3 regions of the Ottowia oryzae genome follow, and region 1 is predicted to be linked to each of the others. Evidence: predicted binding sites of a transcription regulator. Region 1 holds the regulator's gene; each other region holds the start of a gene.
What was found. The regulator HrcA, encoded in region 1, represses chaperone genes, less so after heat shock. The targets are predictions, from matches to a motif close to TTAGCACTCNNNNNNNNNGAGTGCTAA.
Positions count from the first base shown of each region.

Region 2: a site for HrcA is predicted at 5,472-5,498, ahead of rpoH (RNA polymerase sigma factor RpoH). Genes of this name have one in related genera too.
Region 3: a site for HrcA is predicted at 5,433-5,459, ahead of groES (co-chaperone GroES). Genes of this name have one in related genera too.

Region 1 covers NZ_CP027666.1:3,289,238-3,296,379, forward strand. The annotation lists gene C6570_RS15005 (DMT family transporter) at 1-143, shown strand, start outside; gene C6570_RS15010 (riboflavin synthase) at 127-780, opposite strand; tRNA gene C6570_RS15015 (tRNA-Arg) at 871-947, opposite strand; gene C6570_RS15020 (BLUF domain-containing protein) at 1,145-1,549, shown strand; tRNA gene C6570_RS15025 (tRNA-Ile) at 1,652-1,728, opposite strand; gene hrcA (heat-inducible transcriptional repressor HrcA) at 1,744-2,763, opposite strand; gene C6570_RS15035 (NAD kinase) at 2,790-3,686, shown strand; gene recN (DNA repair protein RecN) at 3,691-5,424, shown strand; gene rapZ (RNase adapter RapZ) at 5,421-6,290, shown strand; gene mutY (A/G-specific adenine glycosylase) at 6,253-7,142, opposite strand, start outside.
Region 2 covers NZ_CP027666.1:1,370,293-1,377,434, reverse strand. The annotation lists gene C6570_RS06520 (bifunctional acetate--CoA ligase family protein/GNAT family N-acetyltransferase) at 1-1,752, shown strand, start outside; gene C6570_RS06515 (nucleoside deaminase) at 1,911-2,411, opposite strand; gene C6570_RS06510 (ABC transporter substrate-binding protein) at 2,432-3,466, opposite strand; gene C6570_RS06505 (isopenicillin N synthase family dioxygenase) at 4,044-5,066, shown strand; gene rpoH (RNA polymerase sigma factor RpoH) at 5,541-6,476, shown strand; gene C6570_RS06495 (AraC family transcriptional regulator) at 6,544-7,142, opposite strand, start outside.
Region 3 covers NZ_CP027666.1:1,525,317-1,532,458, forward strand. The annotation lists gene pgi (glucose-6-phosphate isomerase) at 1-1,256, shown strand, start outside; gene C6570_RS07160 (L,D-transpeptidase family protein) at 1,366-2,478, opposite strand; gene C6570_RS07165 (pyrimidine dimer DNA glycosylase/endonuclease V) at 2,604-3,032, opposite strand; gene groL (chaperonin GroEL) at 3,308-4,957, opposite strand; gene groES (co-chaperone GroES) at 5,058-5,348, opposite strand; gene norR (nitric oxide reductase transcriptional regulator NorR) at 5,483-7,099, opposite strand.

The DNA of each region.
Region 1 (7,142 bases):
TCACCTTCGCGGTGCCGGTGTTCGCCCTGATTTACGGCGCCACGCTGCTGGGCGAGTCGGTCACGCCCTGGATGCTGGGCTGCGGCGCCGTGGTGCTGTGCGGCACGGCTCTGGCCACGGGCGCCATCAAGCTACGGATTTAATAGCTTCCTGCGCAGGCGCAGCGGGCGCTGTGAGCATTCTTTCTACATAACGGGCGATCAGGTCAATCTCCAGGTTGACCGACACGCCAGGCGCCAGCACATGCAGCGCGGTGTTCTGCACGGTGTGCGGAATCAGGTTGATGCTGAACTCGCAGCCCTCGGCCCGGTCGGCCACGCTGTTGACCGTCAGGCTGACGCCGTTGACCGTGATCGAGCCCTTGTACGCCAGGTAGCGGCCCAGCTCGCGCGGGGCGCGGATGCGCAGCTCCCAGCTTTCGCCCACGGGCGCGAAGTGCGTCACCACGCCCACGCCATCCACGTGGCCCGACACGATGTGCCCACCCAGGCGGTCGTGCGCGCGCAGGGCTTTTTCAAGGTTGACGGGGCCGGGCCGATCCAGCCCGGCCGTGCGCGCCAGCGATTCGGCAGAGATGTCGATGGCAAAGCGGGCGGCGGGCGCGTCGATTTCAACGGCCGTCATGCAGGCGCCGTTCAGCGCGATGCTGTCGCCCAGCGCCACGTCGTCCAGGTAACCCGCGGGCGTTTGCAGATGCAGGCGCAGCCCGTGCGCGGGCGTGGCGCCCAGCGGCTGCACTTCGGCAACCTTGCCCATGGCGGTGACGATGCCGGTGAACATTGGCGCATCCTTCTTCAAGACGGACGGGTATCCAAGGACCCCAAAAACAAAAGCCCCGCAAACATGGTTTGCGGGGCTTTGTCGGATAGATGGCGCGGCTGGCAGGATTCGAACCCACGACCCCTTGGTTCGTAGCCAAGTACTCTATCCAACTGAGCTACAGCCGCGCGAAGCTAAGGAGTATAGCAGCAAATTGGCGATTGTCACCAACTTCCACCATTTTGTTCCAAATTCGTCGTGTCGCGTGGCTCGCTCACACGTCAGCCCGTGGGCGCGCTGGCATTAGTCCGCCCTCATCTGTGTCGCGCGACATAGTGACGCGCGTTCAAGTGCACTACCCTGTCGTTTCTACAGGAGCGCCTAATTGCTGATCGACTATTTTCTTTACACCAGCTGCTTGCCGGACGACGCAGACGCCTCCTCAGTGCCCGCCATCGTCAAGCAGGCACGGGCGCTGAATGCGAGCGCGGGCATCACCGGTGTATTGGCGTTTGATGGCGAGTGCTTCGTGCAGTACGTGGAAGGCCCGCCAGACGCCGTGCAAAAGCTGGCCGCCGCACTGGCGCGCGACACCCGTCACACGCGCTTCAAATTGCACACCCAGGGCAGCATCGAACTGGCTGAGCGCCGCTTCAGCGCCTGGCAAATGGGGTACGCCGATATGGATGTGGCTGGTGAGGACTTAGTGATCCCCACCCTCGCCGGCCTGGACGGGGACGCTGCGCTGGATTACTTCCTGAACCACGCCCCGGCGCTGGACTTTGCGTGAAGGCCCGGGCGCGCGGCAGCACCGGTCTATCTATATGTAGAGGGTGCCTGCCGTAAGGGAGACTGCCGCAAACAGTTGCGGCGAGCGATCGGATGGGTGGGGTGGTAGGGCGTGTAGGACTTGAACCTACGACCAAAGGATTATGAGTCCTCTGCTCTAACCAACTGAGCTAACGCCCCCAGCCGGGCGCTATTCTAGGCGCTGCCCTGTGGCTTGCCCTGGCTGAGCGCATTGCTGACCAGGCGCGAGGTGATGTCCACGATCTGGATCATGCGGTCGTAAGGCATGCGCGTGGGGCCGACAACGCCTAGCGTGCCCACCACCTTGCCGTCAACCTCATAGGGCGCGCTGACCACCGACAGCTCTTCCACGGGCACGGTCTGGCTTTCGCCGCCGATGTAGATACGCACACCTTCGGCCTCGCTGGACACATCCAGCAGCCGGATCAGCTGCGCTTTTTGCTCGAACAGATCGAAAGCGCGGCGCAGCTGGTTCATGTCAGAGGCGAAGTCGCTCACTGCCAGCAGGTTGCGCTCGCCCGAGATGACCACCTGATCCTGCGCCTGCGTCATCGCTTCAGACCCGGCGGCCACGGCGGCGTGCATCAAGGTGCCGATCTCGCCGCGCAGGCTGTCCACTTCCTGGCGCAGCCGGGCGCGCACCTGTTCGATGGCCATGCCTGAAAAGTTGGCGTTCAGGTAGTTGGCCGCTTCCTGCAGCTCGGTGCCGGTGTAGTCGGTTTCGGTGAACAGCACGCGGTTTTGCACATCGCCATCGGGCGTGACGATGATGAGCAACAGCCGCCGCTCCGACAGCCGCAAAAATTCGATGTGCCTGAACACCGAGGTGCGCCGCTGCGTCATGACCACGCCGACAAAGCTGGACAGGTTGGACAGCAACTGCGCCGCGCTGGCGATGACTTTTTGTGGCTGGTCTGGCGGCAGCGCGGGCGCGTCCAGCGGGCCCGGTTGCGCGGTGAGCATGGTGTCGACAAACAGGCGGTAGCCGCGCGGCGTGGGCACGCGCCCCGCCGAGGTGTGGGGGCTGACGATCAGACCCAGATCTTCCAGATCGGCCATCACGTTGCGGATGGTGGCGGGCGAAAGCTCCAACCCCGACGCGCCTGAGAGCGTGCGCGAGCCCACTGGCTGACCGTCGGCGATGTAGCGCTCGATCAGGGTCTTCAGCAGCAGGCGTGCACGGTCATCCAACATCAAATTCATTATGATGTAATTTGACAATGAGTCTTCAGTTTCCCCGTGTCGCGCTGGTCGGCAAATACCAGGATTCGGCCCCCGGCGCCACGGTGGAATCAACCCGCGAGGTGGTCGCCGAGATCGCCGAATTCCTCCAAAGCCAAGGCTGTGAAGTGGTGCTGCCCGAGCGCACCGCGCGCAGCACCGGGCTGGACAGCTACCCCATCATGGACGTGGCCACCATCGGCGCCGAATGCGATCTGGCCGTGGTCGTGGGCGGCGACGGCACCATGCTGGGCATCGGGCGCCAGCTGGCGCGCCACGGCACCCCGCTGATCGGCATCAACCAGGGGCGCCTGGGCTTCATTACCGACATTCCGCTGGGTGAATTCCGTGACGTATTGCCGCCCATGCTGCACGGCGCGTATGAGGAAGACCACCGCAGCCTGATGCACGGCACGCTGTTTCGCGAAGGCGAATCGGTGTTTGAGGCCTTTGCCATGAACGACGTGGTGGTCAACCGCGGCGCTGCGGCCAGCATGGTGGAGTTGCGGGTGGAGGTGGATGGCCATTTCGTCGCCAACCACCGCGCCGACGGCATCATCGTGGCCACGCCCACCGGATCAACCGCCTACGCCCTGTCGGCGGGCGGGCCGCTGTTGCACCCGCTGGTACCCGCGTGGACGCTGGTGCCGATTGCGCCGCACACGCTGTCCAACCGGCCCATCGTGCTGGCCGACCCGGTGGAGATCGCCATCGAAATCGTCTCGGGCCGAGACGCCAGCGCCAGTTTTGACATGCAGTCCGTCACCTCACTGCAGCACGGCGACCGCATCGTGGTGCGGCGCTCGGATTCGCGCGTGCGTTTTCTGCACCCCAAGGGCTGGAGCTATTTCGACACGCTGCGCGAAAAGCTGCACTGGAACGAAGGCGGGGTCTGACGCCATGGCATTGCGGCACCTTAGCCTGCGCGACTTCGTGATCGTCGAAGCGCTGGAGCTGGATCTTGAAGCAGGCTTCACCGCGTTGACCGGCGAGACCGGCGCAGGCAAATCCATCTTGATTGACGCGCTGCAGCTCGTGCTGGGCGGCCGGGGCGATGCCCTTTGGGTGCGCGAAGGCCAGGCGCGGTGCGATCTGGCTGCCGAGTTCGACACGCCCGACGCCGCCGCGCCGTGGCTGGTCGAGCAGGGTTTTGACCACGACGGCGAAGCGCTGCTGCTGCGCCGCACGATTGATGCGGCGGGCAAGAGCCGCGCGTGGATCAACGGATCGTCCGCCACCTTGGGCCAGCTGCGCGAGCTGGGCGAGTGGCTGGTGGACATCCACGGCCAGCACGCCTGGCAAAGCCTGACGCGCCCCGCCGCCGTGCGCGCCCTGCTCGACGGCTACGCCGGTGCCGACCTGCGCCCCACACAGGCCGCGTGGGATGCGTGGCAGCAGGCGCAAAGCGCGCTGGCCAAGGCGCAAGGCGACCAGGCCAACCTGTCGCGCGAGCGCGAACGCCTTCTTTGGCAGATCGGCGAGCTGGACAAGCTGGCCCCGGCCGACGACGAATGGGAAGAGCTGAACCAGCGCCACACCCGCCTGTCGAACGCGCAAACATTGATCGACGGCGCCGAGGCCGCCGCCAGCGCGCTGGAGGGCGACGACGACGGTGCAGCCCTTTCCAGCCTGACCCGCGCGCTGAACCAGTTGCAGGCGCTGCAGGCGATCGAGCCAGAGTTTCAAGCCGTGGCCGATGTGCTTGAAGCCAGCATCGCCCAGGCGCAAGACGCGGCGCACAGCCTGCACGCCTACCTGCGGCGCGCCGAGGCCGATCCGCAAAACCTGGCGGCGTTGGACGAGCGTGTCAGCCTGTGGCTCAGCCTGGCGCGGCGCTACAGTCGCCCGCCTGAGGAGTTGCCCGCGCTGCTGAAAGCGTGGCGGCAGGAACTGGCCGCGCTGGAGGCGTCCGGCGACTTGCAGCAGCTTGAAAGCCAGGTTGCCCAAACCCGCGCCGCCTATGAAGCGGCAGCGCAAACCGTGTCGCGCCTGCGCGCCAAAGCCGCGCCGCGGCTGGCGGCGGCCGTGACGGCGGCAATGCAAACGCTGGGCATGCAGGGCGGCGTGTTCGCTGTGGCGCTGGATCGCCTGGCGCGGCCTGCGGCGCACGGCCTGGAATCGGTGCAGTTTCTGGTCTCAGCGCACGCTGGATCAGCGCCACGCGCTATCGATCGTGTAGCATCTGGCGGTGAATTGTCTCGCCTGGCGCTGGCCATTGCGGTCACCACCAGCGAGCTGGGCAGCGCCGGCACGCTGGTGTTCGACGAGGTCGATTCCGGCGTGGGCGGTGCCGTCGCCACCACCGTGGGCCGGCTGCTGCAACGCCTGGGGCGCGACCGCCAGGTGCTGTGCGTGACCCACCTGCCGCAGGTGGCCGCGTGCGCCGACCACCATCTGCTGGTGCGCAAACAATCGGCCGCCAAAGGCACAACCAGCCACGTCGCACCCATCGCCGGGCAAGCCCGCACCGCCGAAGTGGCGCGCATGCTGGGCGGCGAGCGCCTGTCTGAAACCTCGCTGGCGCATGCGCAAGAGATGCTGGACGCGCCGGCCGACGCCGCGCCTGCGGCCGCTTCGCCCTCCTCCAGTTCCTCCAGCCCCGCCGCGCCGCGCGGCCGAAAGTCGCGCGCATGAGCAGCATCAAGGAGCTGGTGGTCATCACCGGCATGTCGGGTTCTGGCAAATCGATTGCGCTGCACGCCCTGGAAGACGCGGGCTATTACTGCGTGGACAACCTGCCGCCCGAGCTGCTCGAGCCGCTGCTCGCCCTCGAAACCGACCGGAATGACCGCAAGCTGGCCATTGCCATGGATGTGCGCAGCGGCCAGTCGCTGCCGCAGTTGCCCCTGCTGCTGCACGGGCTGACGGACAAGGGCATCCACCTGCGCCTGCTGTTTCTGGACGCCAACGACCAAACCCTGGTGCGGCGCTTTTCTGAAACGCGGCGGCGCCATCCGCTGTCGCTGGCGGGCGAGGCGGGCGACCCGCAGACGCTGCTGCAAGCTATCGCCCGCGAACGCGATGTGCTGGCCGACCTGCGCGATCGCTCGCACGTGATCGATTCCAGCTTCCTGCGCGCGGCGCAGCTGATCGCCTACGTGAAAGAGTTGATCGCCGCGCCGTCGGCCCTGCTCACGCTGGTGTTCGAATCGTTCGCCTTCAAGCGCGGCATCACGTTGGATGCCGACTACGTGTTTGACGTGCGCATGCTGCCCAACCCGCATTACGAGCCCGCCCTGCGCGCGCTGACGGGGCGCGACCAGCCGGTCATCGACTTCCTGGACGCGCAGCCCGAGGCGCAACGCATGCTGCACGACATCGCCGCCTTTGTGCGCCAGTGGCTGCCCGCCATGGCGCGCGACCACCGCAGCTACGTCACGGTGGCCATCGGCTGCACCGGCGGGCAGCACCGATCGGTGTATCTGGTGGAAAAGCTGGCGGCCCTGTTCGGCCCGGACTGGTTCAGCCTGCGCCGCCACCGCGAGCTGGATCACCACTGAACAGCGGCGCCTGCTGCGCGGGCGTGTCGGCCAGAAAGCGGCGCACCGGCGCGGGCAGGCCCAGCGCCGCCCACTGCGCCGGCGCGTACCAGGCGCCCGGGGCCCCATCACCCGGCCAATCGGCTGGCGCGGCGCCCACATTGACCGAGACGAAGTGCAGATCCAGATCGCGGTGCGTCAGCACATGGCGCACGGGTGTGTGCTCAAACGCATCGCCGCGCAGCGCCTCGGGCAGCGCGGCCATCAGCGCTTCTCGGCTGTCGAACGTGGGCAGGCAATGCAGGGCAGCCCATATTCCCTCAGAAGGCCGTGGCGCAAGCCACACCTGCGCTGGCAGCTCCTGTAAATGTAGCAACCACAGGTTTTGATGGCTGCGGCGCACGCGCCGTGTCTTGACCGGGTAGCGCTCCGGCGCGCCCTCGCGCCGGGCCACGCAGATGTCGCCCAGCGGGCACCCGGCGCACGCGGGGCGCGAGCGGGTGCAAACCGTGGCGCCCAGGTCCATCAGGCCCTGCGTGTAGGCGGGCATGGCGATGGCCAATTCGCGCGTCGGCAGCGCCGATTCGGCCCTCTGCCACAGCGCACGTTCGTTGGCCGCCACGCTCAAATCCTGGTCAAAGCCCCAGGCGCGGGTCAGCACGCGCTTGACGTTGCCGTCCAGGATGGCGGCGCGCTCGCCATAGCAAAAGGCCGCGATGGCCGCCGCCGTGGATCGGCCGATGCCGGGCAACGCGGCCAGCGCCTCGGCCGATGGGGGAAAAACGCCGCCGTGTTCATCAACCACGGCCTGTGCGCAACGATGCAGATTGCGCGCGCGCGAGTAGTAGCCCAGCCCGCTCCACAGGCCCAGCA
Region 2 (7,142 bases), 1.9 Mb from region 1:
GCCCAAGGCGTGCCGCTGGCCACGCTGGGCGAGCTGGTGGTGCGCGAGCTGGACACCGTGCTGCCCGCCAACTGGTCGCACGACAACCCGGTGGACATCATTGGCGACGCGCCCGCGCAGCGCTATGTGGATGCGCTGCAGGTGCTGGCGCGCCACCCGCAGCCCACGGGCACGCTGCTGTTCATTCAGGCGCCCACGGCGATCGTGCCATCGGCCGACATCGCCCGCGCGATGGTGCCTGTCGTGCTGCCGCCTGGGCGCCCGCCCCTGCCGCTGGTCGCCAGCTGGATTGGCGGGCCCGCCGTGGCCGAGGCGCGCCAGATCTTTGTGAACGCGGGCATCGCCTGCTACGACATGCCCGAACAGGCCGTCGCCGCCATCGGCATGCTGCAGCGCTACGCCCAGAACCAGGCGCAACTGACGCAAGCGCCGCCCGCCGGTGCGGGCACGGAGGCTGCCCCCGACGTAGCCCGCGTGCGCGCCATCGTCGAGCAAGTGCTGGCCAGCGGGCGCGACATGCTGACCGAGCCCGAGGCCAAGGCCGTGTGCGAGGCCTATCGCATCCCCGTGGTGGCCACCCGCACCGTGCCGGCCGACGCCGAAGCCGCCGCGCATGAGGCCGCGCGCATCGGCTTTCCGGTGGTGCTCAAGATCCTTTCGGAAGACATCAGCCACAAGTCCGACGTGGGGGGCGTGGCGCTCAACCTGCAAGACGCTGCCGATGTGCGGCACGCCGCCACCAGCATGCTCGACCGCGTGCGCAAGGTGCACCCCAAGGCGCGTCTGGAGGGCTTTACCGTGCAGCAGATGGTCAAGCTGGCCAAGGCGCAAGAGCTGATCATCGGCGCCAGCATCGACCGCGTTTTCGGCCCCATCATCCTGTTCGGCCAGGGCGGCGTGGCGGTCGAGGTGACGAAGGACAGCGCCACGGCGCTGCCGCCGCTGAACACCCCGCTGGCGCGCGCCCTGATCGGCCGCACGCGCGTGGCGCGCCTGCTCAAGGGCTACCGCGACGTGCCACCCGCCGACGAAGACGCGGTGGTGCGAACGCTGGAAGCTGTATCGCAACTGCTGGCGGACATTCCCGAGCTGGCCGAGCTGGACATCAACCCGCTGCTGGTCAACCACGAGGGCGCCATTGCGCTGGACGCGCGCGTGCGCGTCAGCGCCGCGTGCCCTGCGGGGGCGCGGCATTTCGCCATTCAGCCGTACCCGTCGGGCCTGAGCGAAACCCTGGAATGGGACGGCCGGCGCATCACCATCCGCCCGGTGCGCCCAGAAGACGAGCCCGCGCACCGCGCCTTTATCGACGCGCTGGCCCCCGACGACATGCGCATGCGCTTCTTCCACAGCCGCCCACGGCTGGAGCGCACCGAGCTGGCCCGCCTCGTGCAGATCGACTACACGCGCGAAATGGCCTTCATCGCCACCGCCGACGACGCCAGCGGCACCCCGCAAACCCTGGGCGTGGCGCGTGCCATTGCCGACCCGGACAATGTGCAGGCCGAGTTCGGCATCATCCTGCGCGCCGACCTGAAGGGCCGGGGCCTGGGGCGCTTGCTGCTGCAGCGGCTGATCACCTACCAGCGCGCTGCCGGCACGCAGCGCCTGGTCGCCACCATCCTGGCGGAAAACGAAGGCATGCGCGCGCTGGGCCGGCGCCTGGGCTTCACCGAACAACCCACCCCCGGCGACGCCTGCACGGTGCAGCTGAGCCTGGCGCTGCAAAGCGGCAACGCGGCCAGGGCCTGAGGCCGCCTGTTCGGCCATCCAACGGCGGCCCGCGCGAGCGTCTTGAACCTGCAGAGCTTGGCGGGCAGGCCAATCCGAGCGGGGCCGCGCGGCGCGCAAGAGGCGCGCCAGCGACCTTCGAAACCGCTTGCGCCTCCACCGAGGCCGCAGAGGCGGCTTCACGCCTTCCAACCGCCCTGATGCGATGCGCTGGCCTGCGCGATCAACGCGGGACCCAGGCAATCAATGGCGCGCGGCGAGGCGTCGAAGACGTCGCGGCAAGACAGCTCGGCATCGCGCTGATCCAGCCGCTCGCCGCGAAACACGCGCAGCCGCACCGCGTCGATGCCGTACACCACGCGGCCGATGTTCGACCAATAGATGGCGCCCGCGCACATCACGCAGGGTTCGCCAGACGAGTACAGCGTGGCGGTGGCCAGCGCGTCGCGGCTATGGCTCGGGCTGGCCATTCGGATGGCCGAGGTCTCGGCGTGCGCAGTGCAATCACCGGTTTCGGCCGTGGCGTTCCACGCTTGCGCCAACACCTGGCCGTCTGCGGCCACGATCACCGCACCGAACGGCCGGTTGCCACGCTCGCGGGCCTTGTCCGCCATGGCAATGGCATGAAGCAGGTACTGTCCATCGCGCTCACTCAGCGCGACTTCCTGCGGAAGGCCCATGGGGACTTCACCTTGGGCGCTCATGCGGCAGCCTTGCGGTCGGCGGCTGCGGGCAAGAACGCGGGGTTGAAGACGCGATCCGGCGTGGGCTTGCGCGCCAGGCCAAAGACGGTCGCCACTTCGTTGATCTGATTGGTCAGCACAGCCGGTTGCACGGCACCTAGACCGATGGCCTGAGTTTCTGCGGTCTGCAGATATTGGCGCGTGATCGCCCAGCGCTCTCGCTCGACATCGGTGTTCAGAATCGGCTCGCGCGCCTTCACGGCGGCCAGCGCGGCCTCGGGATTGGCCAGTGTCTCGCGCAGCGCCCGGTTGCTGGCACGCAGAAAGGCTTTGGCGACATCGGGCTTGTCCCGCAGCAGCTTGCCTGCAACGATGGCGTTGCCGTACAGGTTGAGGCCGGTCTTGGCATATTCGAGCACCGACAGATCCTTGGGCGGCATGCGCGCAAACAACGACACCGCCGAGTCGTGGAAGTAGGTGGCGGCATCCACGTCGCCGCGAACCATCACGTTATCGCGCGCACTGAAATCGGTGGTCACCCACTCGAACAGATCCGGCTGAATCTTGAGCGCCCTGGCGACCATGGGCCAACTGCGGCGCGTGGACTCCACGGCCGCCGCCGCCACCTTCTTGCCCTTGAGCGAACGGAAGTCGGTGGTAATGCCGCGATCCTTGCGCCCAATGATGACGAAGGGCGCGCGGTTGTAGTACTGGTAGATGGCCTGCACAGGCGTTTCAGGGTTCTGCGCGTGAAACTCCACCAGGGAACTGATGTCGCCCAGACCCAGGTCGTACACGCCGCTGGCCACGCGCATGATCGAAGCGACCGAGCCGGAGCCCACGTCGATATCGACCTGTAGCCCCTCATCTTTGTAGTAGCCCTTGGCCTGCGCGAGGAAAAAGGGCGAAGTCTGGCTGGTGATACGAAAGTCCAGGGTGAACTTCAGGGGTGTCAGGGGCTGGGCATGCACGGCGGGGGCCATGATGCTGGTGCCCATCAGCGTGGCGCAGGTGGAGGCAAGGGAGGTGCTGAGAAAGTGGCGTCGTTGCATGGCAAGGGCTCGGGTTCAGTCAACAGGCCCGACGCGCAGACGATGGCCGCCGGCGAATCGGTGCGAACTGAGCAATTTCCGGGCGCCTGCCACCGTCGGCCGCAGGCGCTGAACGCTTCTACTCAATACGCACGGTACGCAAGTCGCGTGCCGAAAGATCTGCACGCCCGCTCGGCGTTGCCATGCCCTGGCGGGCCCCTGAACTGACCTGGCATGCCGGTGCTACCGGCCTTGTTGTGGTGCAGCGCCCACCCACGTCGGTGCACCTGCGCCCTCGCTTGGGGCTACGGCCGTACGCAGGCCACGCGTCAAAGCGCCACATGCACGGCCAAGCCTGGTCTGCAAATTGCTTGAGACGAGAGCTGAGAGTAGAAGCGTTCAGCCCCAGCCAGGCGCCCAGCGTGCCCGGCTTGGCGGGTCATTGCTCTTGAAGTGGGCCGAAGTGCGTACCGCGACTTTCCGGAAGGAAAGCCGGCAGACCATCACTGCGGCCCTGGTTCCTTCAAGCGGCTCATGTCACGCGCGCCATCCGTCTGCCATGGGCCATGGTTCACCCGCACCACGTAAGGTCATCACCATGCCAAGCTCCTCACCCTCTGTTTACGAACCCTCCGCAGCCCCCGACGTTCTGGGTGAGCTGGAAAAAGAATCGCGCATGGGCGGCGCGATGGACGGCGAAACCTCCGCTCGCGAAGTGCGCCGCATCGACATTTCGGACTTCGCTCGCCGCAAGGAGGAAATCGCTGAGCAGCTCTGGAGCGCCTCGGTCGATATCGGCTTCTTTCAGGTGACGCACCACGGCATTCCCGTGGAGGACATCCGCGCCGCCTTTCAGCGTGCCGAGGCGTTCTTTGATCTACCCGCCGAAACCAAGGCCCAGTGGCCCCTGGCGCGCAACGCTGGGTGGGAACACAAGGCGCAGATCCGCCCATCTACCCGCACCCCCGACCAGAAAGAGTCTTATCAGATCACCCGCCCGCGCATGGCCGGACTGTGGCCCAGCGAGGCGGAACTGCCCGGCTTCCAGGCGGCCACGCTGGCGTTTGAGCGCCAGTGCTGGGAAGTGGGGATGCGCCTGCTCTCGTGCTTTGCTTTCAAGCTGGGCTTCGACCCCGAATTCTTCACCCGGGCCCACGACCCGCAGTTGCCCAGCTACCAGAGCACCTTGCGCATGCTGCACTACTTTGCCGTCGACCCTGCACTTAAGGACGAGCTGGGCTTATGGCGGGCAGGCGCGCACACCGACTTCGATTGCCTCACGCTGCTCTTCCAGCGCCCCGGCCAGGGTGGGCTGCAGGTGCTGCCGGGCAAGGAAGCTGAGGGCCGCCAATGGACCAGCGTGGAGCCGGCCGAAGGGGTGATCACCTGCAACATCGGCGACATGCTCACCCGCTGGAGCGACGACCAACTGCCCAGCAACTTCCATCGCGTGCGCAACCCGTTGCCGCATGAATACCAGGGCGCCCGCTACAGCCTGGCTTTCTTCTGCCAGGCCAATGAAGACGCTGTCATCGAAGGGCCCGGGAAGAAGTACCCACCGATCACCGGGGCAGAGTACCTGCGCCAGCGCATCAGCGCCAACTTCTCCAATCGCTATTGAAGAAAATGGGCTCCAGCGCAGGTGAGTGCAGCGCTAGCAGCTATATTTTGCATAGCGAATTGCTTCCGCTGCAGCCGTGCACTTCAGGGCGAAACGCGCGGCCCCGGCCCACAAGCCCGCGCCTGGCCCGCGCGGAAGCAGCTAGTCCAGCTCTGCACCGGCCCAATGTGACCCCGTTCGCGCAACGGCGCGACGAGCGAGCGCGGCAACCGCCTACACGCCAGCGCTCGCCACACCGCAAGAATGCAGCAATGCCCTAGAGCGCAAGTGGACTTCCTGCAAGGCAGGCGCCGCCGGCCAGACTGTTAAGTCTTTGATATTCAATGGTTTTCAGCCTGATTCTGCAAACCGACCGGCACAGCAGCTTTGTCAGCCAATACTCCCTCTGGGCACGGAACTTTCGCTTTGGCACTCAATCGAAGAGAGTGCTAAGATTACCTGAGCAATATGAAAGGACATTCCAAGATGACCCGTATGGATACCGCCTCCAGCTCTGGCGCTGTAGCGCTGGCCAATCCGTGGGCCGTCGTTCCGCCGCTGGGCAACCTGGATGCGTACATCACCGCCGTCAATCGGCTGCCCATGCTTACCCAAGAGGAAGAGCAGCGCTTTGCCCGCGAGCTGCGCGATGACGACAACCTGGAAGCCGCCGGCAAACTGGTGTTGTCGCACCTGCGCCTGGTGGTTTCCACCTCGCGCCAGTACCTGGGCTATGGCCTGCCGCACGCCGACCTGATTCAGGAAGGCAACGTCGGCCTGATGAAGGCCGTCAAGCGCTTCAACCCTGACCAAGGCGTGCGCCTGGTCAGCTACGCCCTGCACTGGATCAAGGCCGAGATTCACGAATACATCCTGAAGAACTGGCGCCTGGTGAAGGTGGCGACCACCAAGGCCCAGCGCAAGCTGTTCTTCAACCTGCGGTCCATGAAGCAAGGTTTCAAGGCCGAGGACGCCGAAGCCGACATCACCCACCGCGATGTGCTGACGGATGCGCAGATCGACGTGGTGGCGACGCAGTTGAACGTCAAGCCCGAGGAAGTGCGCGAGATGGAAACGCGCCTGTCTGGCGGCGACGTGCTGCTGGACCCGACGCCCGCAGACAGCGATGGCGAACAGGCTTTTGGCCCCATCGCTTACCTGTCGGACGCGCACCATGAGCCCACGGCGATGATCGAATCGGCCCAGCGCGACGCGCTGGCCACCGAAGGCATTGCCACGGCGCTGAAAAGCCTGGATGAGCGCAGCCGCCGCATCGTGACCGAGCGCTGGCTGAATGTGAACGACGACGGCTCGGGCGGCATGACGCTGCATGAACTGGCGGCCGAATACGGCGTGAGCGCCGAGCGCATCCGCCAGATCGAGGTGGCGGCCATGAAGAAGATGAAAGCTGCGCTGGCAGAGTACGCCTGAGCCAGCCCCGCGCCACCCCTCAAGAACCGCAGCTCAGGCTGCGGTTTTTTTTATGGCGGCAACGCGCTCAGCCCCGGCTTGCGGCGCGGTATTGCCCCGGCGTGACCCCGCGCGCGGCGCGAAAGCGGCGAACCAGGTGGCTGGCGCTGGCGTGTCCACTGGCCACCGCCACCGCCTCCAGCCCTGCTTGGTGATGGGGCCCGCGCAGCAGATCGGCCGCGCGTTCCAGGCGCTGCGCGGCCAGCCACGCATGCGGCGCGCAGCCGAACGAGATACGAAACGCGTGCGCGAAGTGGTGTTCTGACAGGGCGCAGAACGCCGCCATCTCGCCCACGGTGACCGGCTCGGCCAGTCGCGCCTGCAACCAGTCGGCCAACCGGCGGCGCAGCGACGGCGCCAGGCCGCCGCGCATCAGCACGCCCCGCACCCGCCGGCTGTGCGCCATCAGCAGCTGCGCCAACGCGGCGTGGCCGAACTCGTTGGCGCGCAGGCGCGAGGTGGGCGTCGCCCAGTCCAGCGCCGCCATGGCCGCCAGCAGGCGGGCCAGCGCCGGGTCATCGGCAAAGTTCAGCTCGGGCAGCGCCACCTCGCGCGGCTCACACTCCAGCAGGCGCAGCGCCAGCGGGCCCAGGCGCTCAGGGGCGAAGTACAGGTGCAGGAACTGTT
Region 3 (7,142 bases), 1.8 Mb from region 1:
ATTGGGCGCCAGCGACCGCTGAATCAGCGCCGGCAGCTCTGTATTCGATAGCAGACTGGCGCGCGCAAATGCTGACCCTGGCCGACGCCGTGCGAGCCGACGAGGCCATCACCGACGTGGTGAACATCGGCATTGGCGGCTCAGACCTGGGCCCGCGCATGGTGGTGCAGGCGCTGTCGGCGGCGCAGGCCACCAGTGGCCCGCGCGTGCACTTCGTCGCCAACATGGATGGGCACGAGCTGGCCGCGCTGCTGCGCCAGCTGCGGCCCGAGCAGACGCTGTTCCTGGTCGCGTCCAAAAGCTTTGGCACAGCCGAAACCATGCGCAACGCGCTGTCGGCCCGCGCCTGGTACCAGGCCCAAGGCGGCGCCGACGTGGCGCGCCACTTCGTCGCGCTGAGCGCCAACCCCACGGCGGCGCGCGCCTTCGGCATCGAGCGCTGCCTGGGCTTTGACGAAGGCGTGGGTGGGCGCTATTCGCTGTGGTCTTCCATCGGCCTGTCGATTGCGATCGCCGTGGGCCGCGAAGGTTTTGAAGCGCTGCTGGCTGGTGCCCATGCGATGGACCGGCACTTTGCCGAAACCCCGCTGGCGCGCAACCTGCCGGTGCAGCTCGCGCTGTTGGACCTGTGGTACCGCAACGCCCTGCACCTGGCCAGCCGCTGCGTGGTGCCCTACCTGCATGGGCTGCGGGCGCTGCCGGCCTACTTGCAGCAGCTGGAAATGGAAAGCAACGGCAAGCGCGTGGACGCCCACGGGCGCACCGTGCCGTTTGCCACCGCCGCCACGGTGTGGGGGCAGGCGGGCAGCAACGGGCAGCACGCGTTCTTTCAGGCGCTGCACCAGGGCAGCGACGTGGTGCCGGTGGAATTCGTGCTGTCGGCCACCGCCGCGCACAGCCTGCCGGAGCACCACCGCAAGCTGCTGGCCAACGCACTGGCGCAGGCGCGCGCGCTGATGATGGGCCAGCCGGGCGACGCGCCCGAACGGCACTTTCCGGGCAACCGGCCGTCCACGGTGCTGCTGCTGCCCGACCAGTCGGCTCAGAGCATCGGCGCGCTGCTGGCGCTGTACGAGCACCGCACGTTTGCGTTGGGCTCGCTGTGGGGCATCAACAGCTTTGACCAGTGGGGGGTTGAGCTGGGCAAGCGCCACGCGGGCGAGATCGAAAATGCGCTGCTGTCGCCCGACGCGGATGCGTGTGCGGCGCTGGACGCGTCTACCGCCGCGCTGGTGGGCTGGTTGCGGCAAGGCTGAGGCGCCTGCCCGCGCCAGCCCGGCTATCCGGCACGGCGCCGGATTCAGCGCTGCCTGTAGTCCAACCGACCGCGCGACCTGCGCGCCATCGGCACACGGTCGCTTCGACCTACGCAGTCAGCCCCCAAGCGGCCGTGTGCACGTCGCTCAGCGCGGGCAGCGGGCTGATGGCCAGCGTGCTGCCCGGCACCAGGTGTGCGCGCAGGCGCTCGGCCCACGCCGCTTGCCCGCCCAACAGCTGCTGCCATACCTGAGCGTCTGACAGGCCGCTGGGCTGTGTGCCGTGCGCGCCCTCCCATTGGCCTTTGGCGGACCACACCAGCACCGGCGTCGCGCCAGACCACGCCGACACGCCCTCCGGCAAGGCGGCAGAGGCCAGCATGCGCCCGCCGCGCATCACGAACAGCCGGCGCTGCGGCAGGCTGGCAAGCAGCGACAAGGGCATCGCCGAGGCTGGCGCGATGGGTGCGGACGCTGATGCACTTGCCTGGGGCGCCATGGCCGCCGTGGTGGAAGCGGACGCAGCCGCCGCCGTGCCCATGCGCTGGGCCGGTGCCGCGCTGGCGGTGGCCGAACGCTCTTCACGCCAGTACGTCGGCGCGGCAATCATGCCGGGCTGCAGCAAGGGCTGGCCCTGCGGGTCGATGGGCGCCAGCGTGGGCAGGGGCGACAGCCCGGCGCCGGGCGCGTGCCGCAGCACGGCCACCGTGTCGCCGTGGCCCAGCACGCTGAACAGGCGCGCGGCAAAGTCCATCGGCAGGCGGATGCAGCCGTGCGACGCTGGGTAGCCCGGCAGCGCCCCGCCGTGAAAGGCGATGCCGCCCCAGGTCAGCCGGATCATCCACGGCATGGGCGCGTTGCTGTACAGGTTGGATCGGTGGTGCCGCCGCTTTTCCAGCACGGTGAACAAGCCGGACGGCGTGCCGTGCCCGGGCTTGCCAGTGCTGACGCTGGAATAGCCGACCGCGATGCCGTTGCGGTACACCTGCGTGTGCTGTGTGTAAAGGTTGACGAAGGCGACCACCGGGCCGCTGGGCGACAGCTCGGGCACCCAGAACGACCGCCCCGGCGCCAGCGGGTAGGCGGCGCGCTGCGACGTGCGATCGGGCCCGCGCGGCGCGGCCAGCAGCGGCGGCGCGATCAGCCCGAGCGCGCCCGCCATCAGGCCCAGGCGGCGGGCGCGGGAAGGAACATCGCGAGGGGCGGGCAAAGAATCTGGCACGGCGCGGACAAGGGTTGCAACGAGAGGCGGCCAATCGTAACCAGATTGTTTTCAGGCCAACCCTCGAATGCGGGGCCGCTGGTGTGCCGCGCGTATGTTGCGGCAATGTGGCCTGTGTCTGGCGCTCAGGGCCGCTCCCACGGCTCCAGGTCGCCGGGGTGCACGGTCAGCAAGGGGTGCGCTTCGGGCGCGGTGGTGGCGCGCCAGCGCTCATGCAGGGCGGGGTTGCGCGTCTGCAGCTTGGCCATCAGGTGCGCCCATTCGTAGGTCATCTGGCCCGCGGTGACGGTCATCGGCGCCGCCGGGGCGCCGGGGCGGATCTTGCTGGCGTCAAAGTGGTAGCCGCGCGCGGTGGCTTCGGCGTGGATGGCTTGCAGGTAGGCGCTCATCGCGTCCAGCGGAGCGGGGTGGGCCTTGAATCGGTCCAGCTGCGGGTGGTTGCGGTAGCCGCGCGTCTGCTCTCGCAGCACGGCCTGCGCCAGCAGGGTTTCGCGCCAGAGTGCGACCATGCCCTGCGGATCGAGGTAACGGGGGTGAAGTGACCAGAGGCGCATGGGGTGGGCGGCGATTGGGTGGATGCGACGGGCGAGCATGGCATGCGCGCCAGCGCTGCGGCTTGGCGCTTCGCGCGGCCAGCGGCGCGAGCACGATTTGTCAGTGGCGATGCTTCAAAAATACTAGCTGACAGCGCCGGTGGCGCCTGCGCTGGATGGCGATTTGACTTGAAGCGGATCGGACAAAAGAAAGGCCGCTGTCTCCAGCGGCCTTTCAGTTTTTGTCAGCGGCCGTGCGGCCGCCAACGGTCAGGCCGGGGGCCTGACGGGGTGAATTACATCATCCCGTCCATGCCACCCATGCCGCCCATGCCGCCAGGCATGCCGCCGCCAGCAGGTGCTTCGTCCTTCGGTGCTTCGGCGACCATGGCTTCGGTCGTCAGCAGCAGCGAAGCCACGGAAGCGGCGTTCTGCAGCGCAGTGCGGGTGACTTTCGTCGGGTCCAGGATGCCCAGCTCGATCAGGTCGCCGTAGGTGTCGTTGGCAGCGTTGAAGCCAAAGTTGCCTTTGCCTTCCAGCACCTTGTTGACCACCACCGAAGGCTCGCCGCCGGCGTTGTAGACGATCTCGCGCAGGGGCGCTTCGATGGCCTTCAGGATCAGCTTGATGCCGGCGTCCTGGTCGGCGTTGTCGCCCTTGATTTCGCCAGCGGCTTGCTTGGCGCGCAGCAGCGCCACGCCACCACCGGCCACGATGCCTTCTTCCACCGCAGCGCGCGTGGCGTGCAGGGCGTCTTCAACGCGGGCTTTCTTCTCTTTCATCTCGACTTCGGTAGCGGCACCGACCTTGATGACGGCCACGCCGCCGGCCAGCTTGGCCACGCGCTCTTGCAGCTTCTCGCGGTCGTAGTCGCTGGTGGCTTCTTCGATCTGGATGCGGATCTGCTTGACGCGCGCTTCGATGTCTTCAGCCTTGCCGGCGCCGTCGATGATGGTGGTGTTTTCCTTGCCCACTTCGATGGTCTTGGCCTGGCCCAGGTCGGCCAGCGTCACTTTTTCCAGCGACAGGCCCACTTCTTCAGCGATCACTTTGCCGCCGGTCAGGATGGCGATGTCTTCCAGCATGGCTTTGCGGCGGTCGCCGAAGCCAGGGGCCTTCACAGCCACCACTTTCAGGATGCCGCGGATGGTGTTGACCACCAGGGTCGCCAGCGCTTCGCCTTCGACTTCTTCGGCAATGATCAGCAGCGGGCGGCCGGCCTTGGCCACGGCTTCCAGCGTGGGCAGCAGCTCGCGGATGTTGCTGATCTTCTTGTCGAACAGCAGCACGTACGGGTTGTCCAGCAGCGCGGCTTGCTTTTCGGGGTTGTTGATGAAGTAGGGCGACAGGTAGCCACGGTCGAACTGCATGCCTTCGACGACGTCCAGCTCGTTGTCCAGGCTCTTGCCGTCTTCAACGGTGATCACGCCTTCCTTGCCCACTTTGTCCATCGCGTCGGCAATGATCTTGCCGATGGACTCATCGCTGTTGGCGGAGATGGAGCCAACCTGAGCGATTTCCTTGCTGGTGGTGGTGGCCTTGCTGGCCTTTTTTAGCTGCTCGACCAGGGCGGCAACGGCTTTGTCGATACCGCGCTTCAGGTCCATGGGGTTCAGGCCGGCGGCCACGTACTTGCTGCCTTCGCGCACGATGGCCTGGGCCAGCACGGTGGCGGTGGTGGTGCCGTCACCCGCGTTGTCGCTGGTCTTGGAGGCCACTTCTTTCACGAGCTGCGCGCCCATGTTCTGCAGCTTGTCCTTCAGCTCGATCTCTTTGGCCACGGACACACCGTCCTTGGTCACGGTGGGGGCGCCGAAAGAGCGCTCGAGCACCACGTTGCGGCCTTTGGGGCCCAGGGTCACTTTGACCGCGTTGGCCAGGATGTTCACACCCTCGACCATGCGCGCGCGGGCTTCGCCGCCAAACACTACGTCTTTTGCTGCCATTTTGATGGCTCCTGAAAATATGGATTAAATCTGGCTCTAGCGCTGGTGCAACCTGCGCGAGCAGCTATTAAAAGATGAGTAAACCGGAAGCGGGGAGAACTTACTTCTCGACCACGGCGAACAGGTCGTCTTCCTTCATCACCAGCAGTTCGTCGCCGTCGACCTTGACGGTCTGGCCGCTGTATTTGCCAAACAGCACGCGGTCGCCCACTTTCACGTTCATGGCCGAGAGCTCGCCCTTGTCGTTTTTCTTGCCCGGGCCAACGGCCAGCACTTCACCCTGATCGGGCTTTTCGGCGGCGTTGTCGGGGATGACGATGCCCGAGGCGGTCTTGGTTTCGCTGTCAGTGCGCTTGACGATCACGCGATCGGCCAAAGGACGAAGTTTCAATTGAATCTCCTGGAGTTTGAACAAGAAAAGAACGCCCGCGCGGGCGGGCACTCACATCCATACGAACCGGTGTGCAACGGGTTGTTAGCACTCAGATCCGACGAGTGCTAATGATAGTGCCATTTGACGGCATTTCAAGGCTGGGGCCTTGCCGAAGACTTAAGCCCCAGGCGGCGCGCCAGCTTGTGCAGGTTGCTGGCGTCCAGGCCCAGCTGGCGCGCGGCGGCGGCCCAGTTCTGCTCGTGGCTGTCCAGCGCCTGGCGGATGGCGGCGCGCTGGCTGGCGTCCACGATGTCGCTCAGCCGCGCGCCGGCCATCGCCTGCCACGGTGGCGGCACGGACAGCGCGGCGCCGCCCTGTGCGGCGGTGTTGGCGGTGGCGGTAGAAGCCACCGGGCCGGGCAGGGCCAGGTCGTCCAGGTCGAGCATGTCGGGCTCCAGCGTGACGATGGCCCGCCGGTCGGCGCCGCGGCTGACGGCCTTGAGCGCGGCGCGGCTGATCACGTGTTCCAGCTCGCGCACGTTGCCCGGCCAGCGGTAGCGGCGCAGCGCCTCTTCGGCGTCGGCCGACAGGCGCAGGCTGCGCAGGCCCAGGCGCGAGCGGTTCAGCTCCAGGAAGCGCCCGGACAGCAGCAGCAGGTCGTTGCCACGTTCGCGCAGCGGCGGAATCGGGATCGGGTAGACCGACAGCCGGTGGTACAGGTCGGCGCGAAAGGCGCCTTGCGCCACCTGCTCGCGCAGGCTGCGGTTGGTGGCTGCGATGACGCGCACGTTCACGCGCTTGGGCTTGTCGGCGCCCAGCCGCTGGATTTCGCCGTTCTGCAGCGTGCGCAGCAGCTTGGCCTGAATGGCCAGCGGCAGCTCGCCCACCTCGTCGAGAAACAGCGTGCCGCCCTCGGCCGCCTCAAAGCGGCCGGCGCGCTCGCCCACCGCGCCCGAGAAGGCGCCGCGCACGTGGCCGAACAGCTCGCTTTCGGCCAGCGACTCGGGTAAGGCGGCGCAGTTGACGTGCACCAGCGGCCGCGCGCGGCGGCGCGACAGGCGGTGCAGCCGGTGCGCGAACAGTTCCTTGCCGACGCCGGTTTCGCCCAGCAGCAGCACCGGCAGGTCGGATTCGGCCACCACGTCCAGCTCATGCAGCAGGTGCTGCAGCGGCGGGCTCTGGCCGACGATTTCGGGCTCATCGCGCGAGGTGCCCTCGGGCGTGATGACGGTGTGGCCGCTGTTGCTGCTCAGGGCGCGCAGCTGGTTTTCCAGCCGGGTGATGCGGGCCGCGGCTTCGATCGAAATGCCCAGCGCCGCCAGCTCGGCCTGGGCGTCGCCGTCGAAGGTGCCGGGTTGCAGCGCATCCAGCGTGACGACGCCCCAGCGCGCGCCCTCCACGTTCAGCGACAGGCCCATGCAGTCGTGCACCGCCAGCGGTTGCCCGGCGCGCTCGGTCAGCAGGCCGTCGTACGGGTCGGGCAAAAGGCTGTCGTGGTGAAAGCGCGTGACGCCGTCGCGCTGCAGGATGGCCGCCAGGCGCGGGTGGTCACGGATGGCGAAGCGCCGGCCCAGGGCCTCGTGGCTCAGCCCATCGACCGCCACGGGCCGCAGGTGGTCGCCCTCCAGTTGCAGCACCGCCATTGCCCCGCAATGAAAGTGCGCGCGCAAGCTGGTCACCAGCCGCTGCATGCGCACGGCGGCGGGCAGCTCCGACACCAGATCGGCCAGCAGCATGAGATGCAGCGGGTCCAGGGTGATTTTGACCATATTGGGTATCAAGTACCTTGTTTGATGGGGGTGATTATCACCC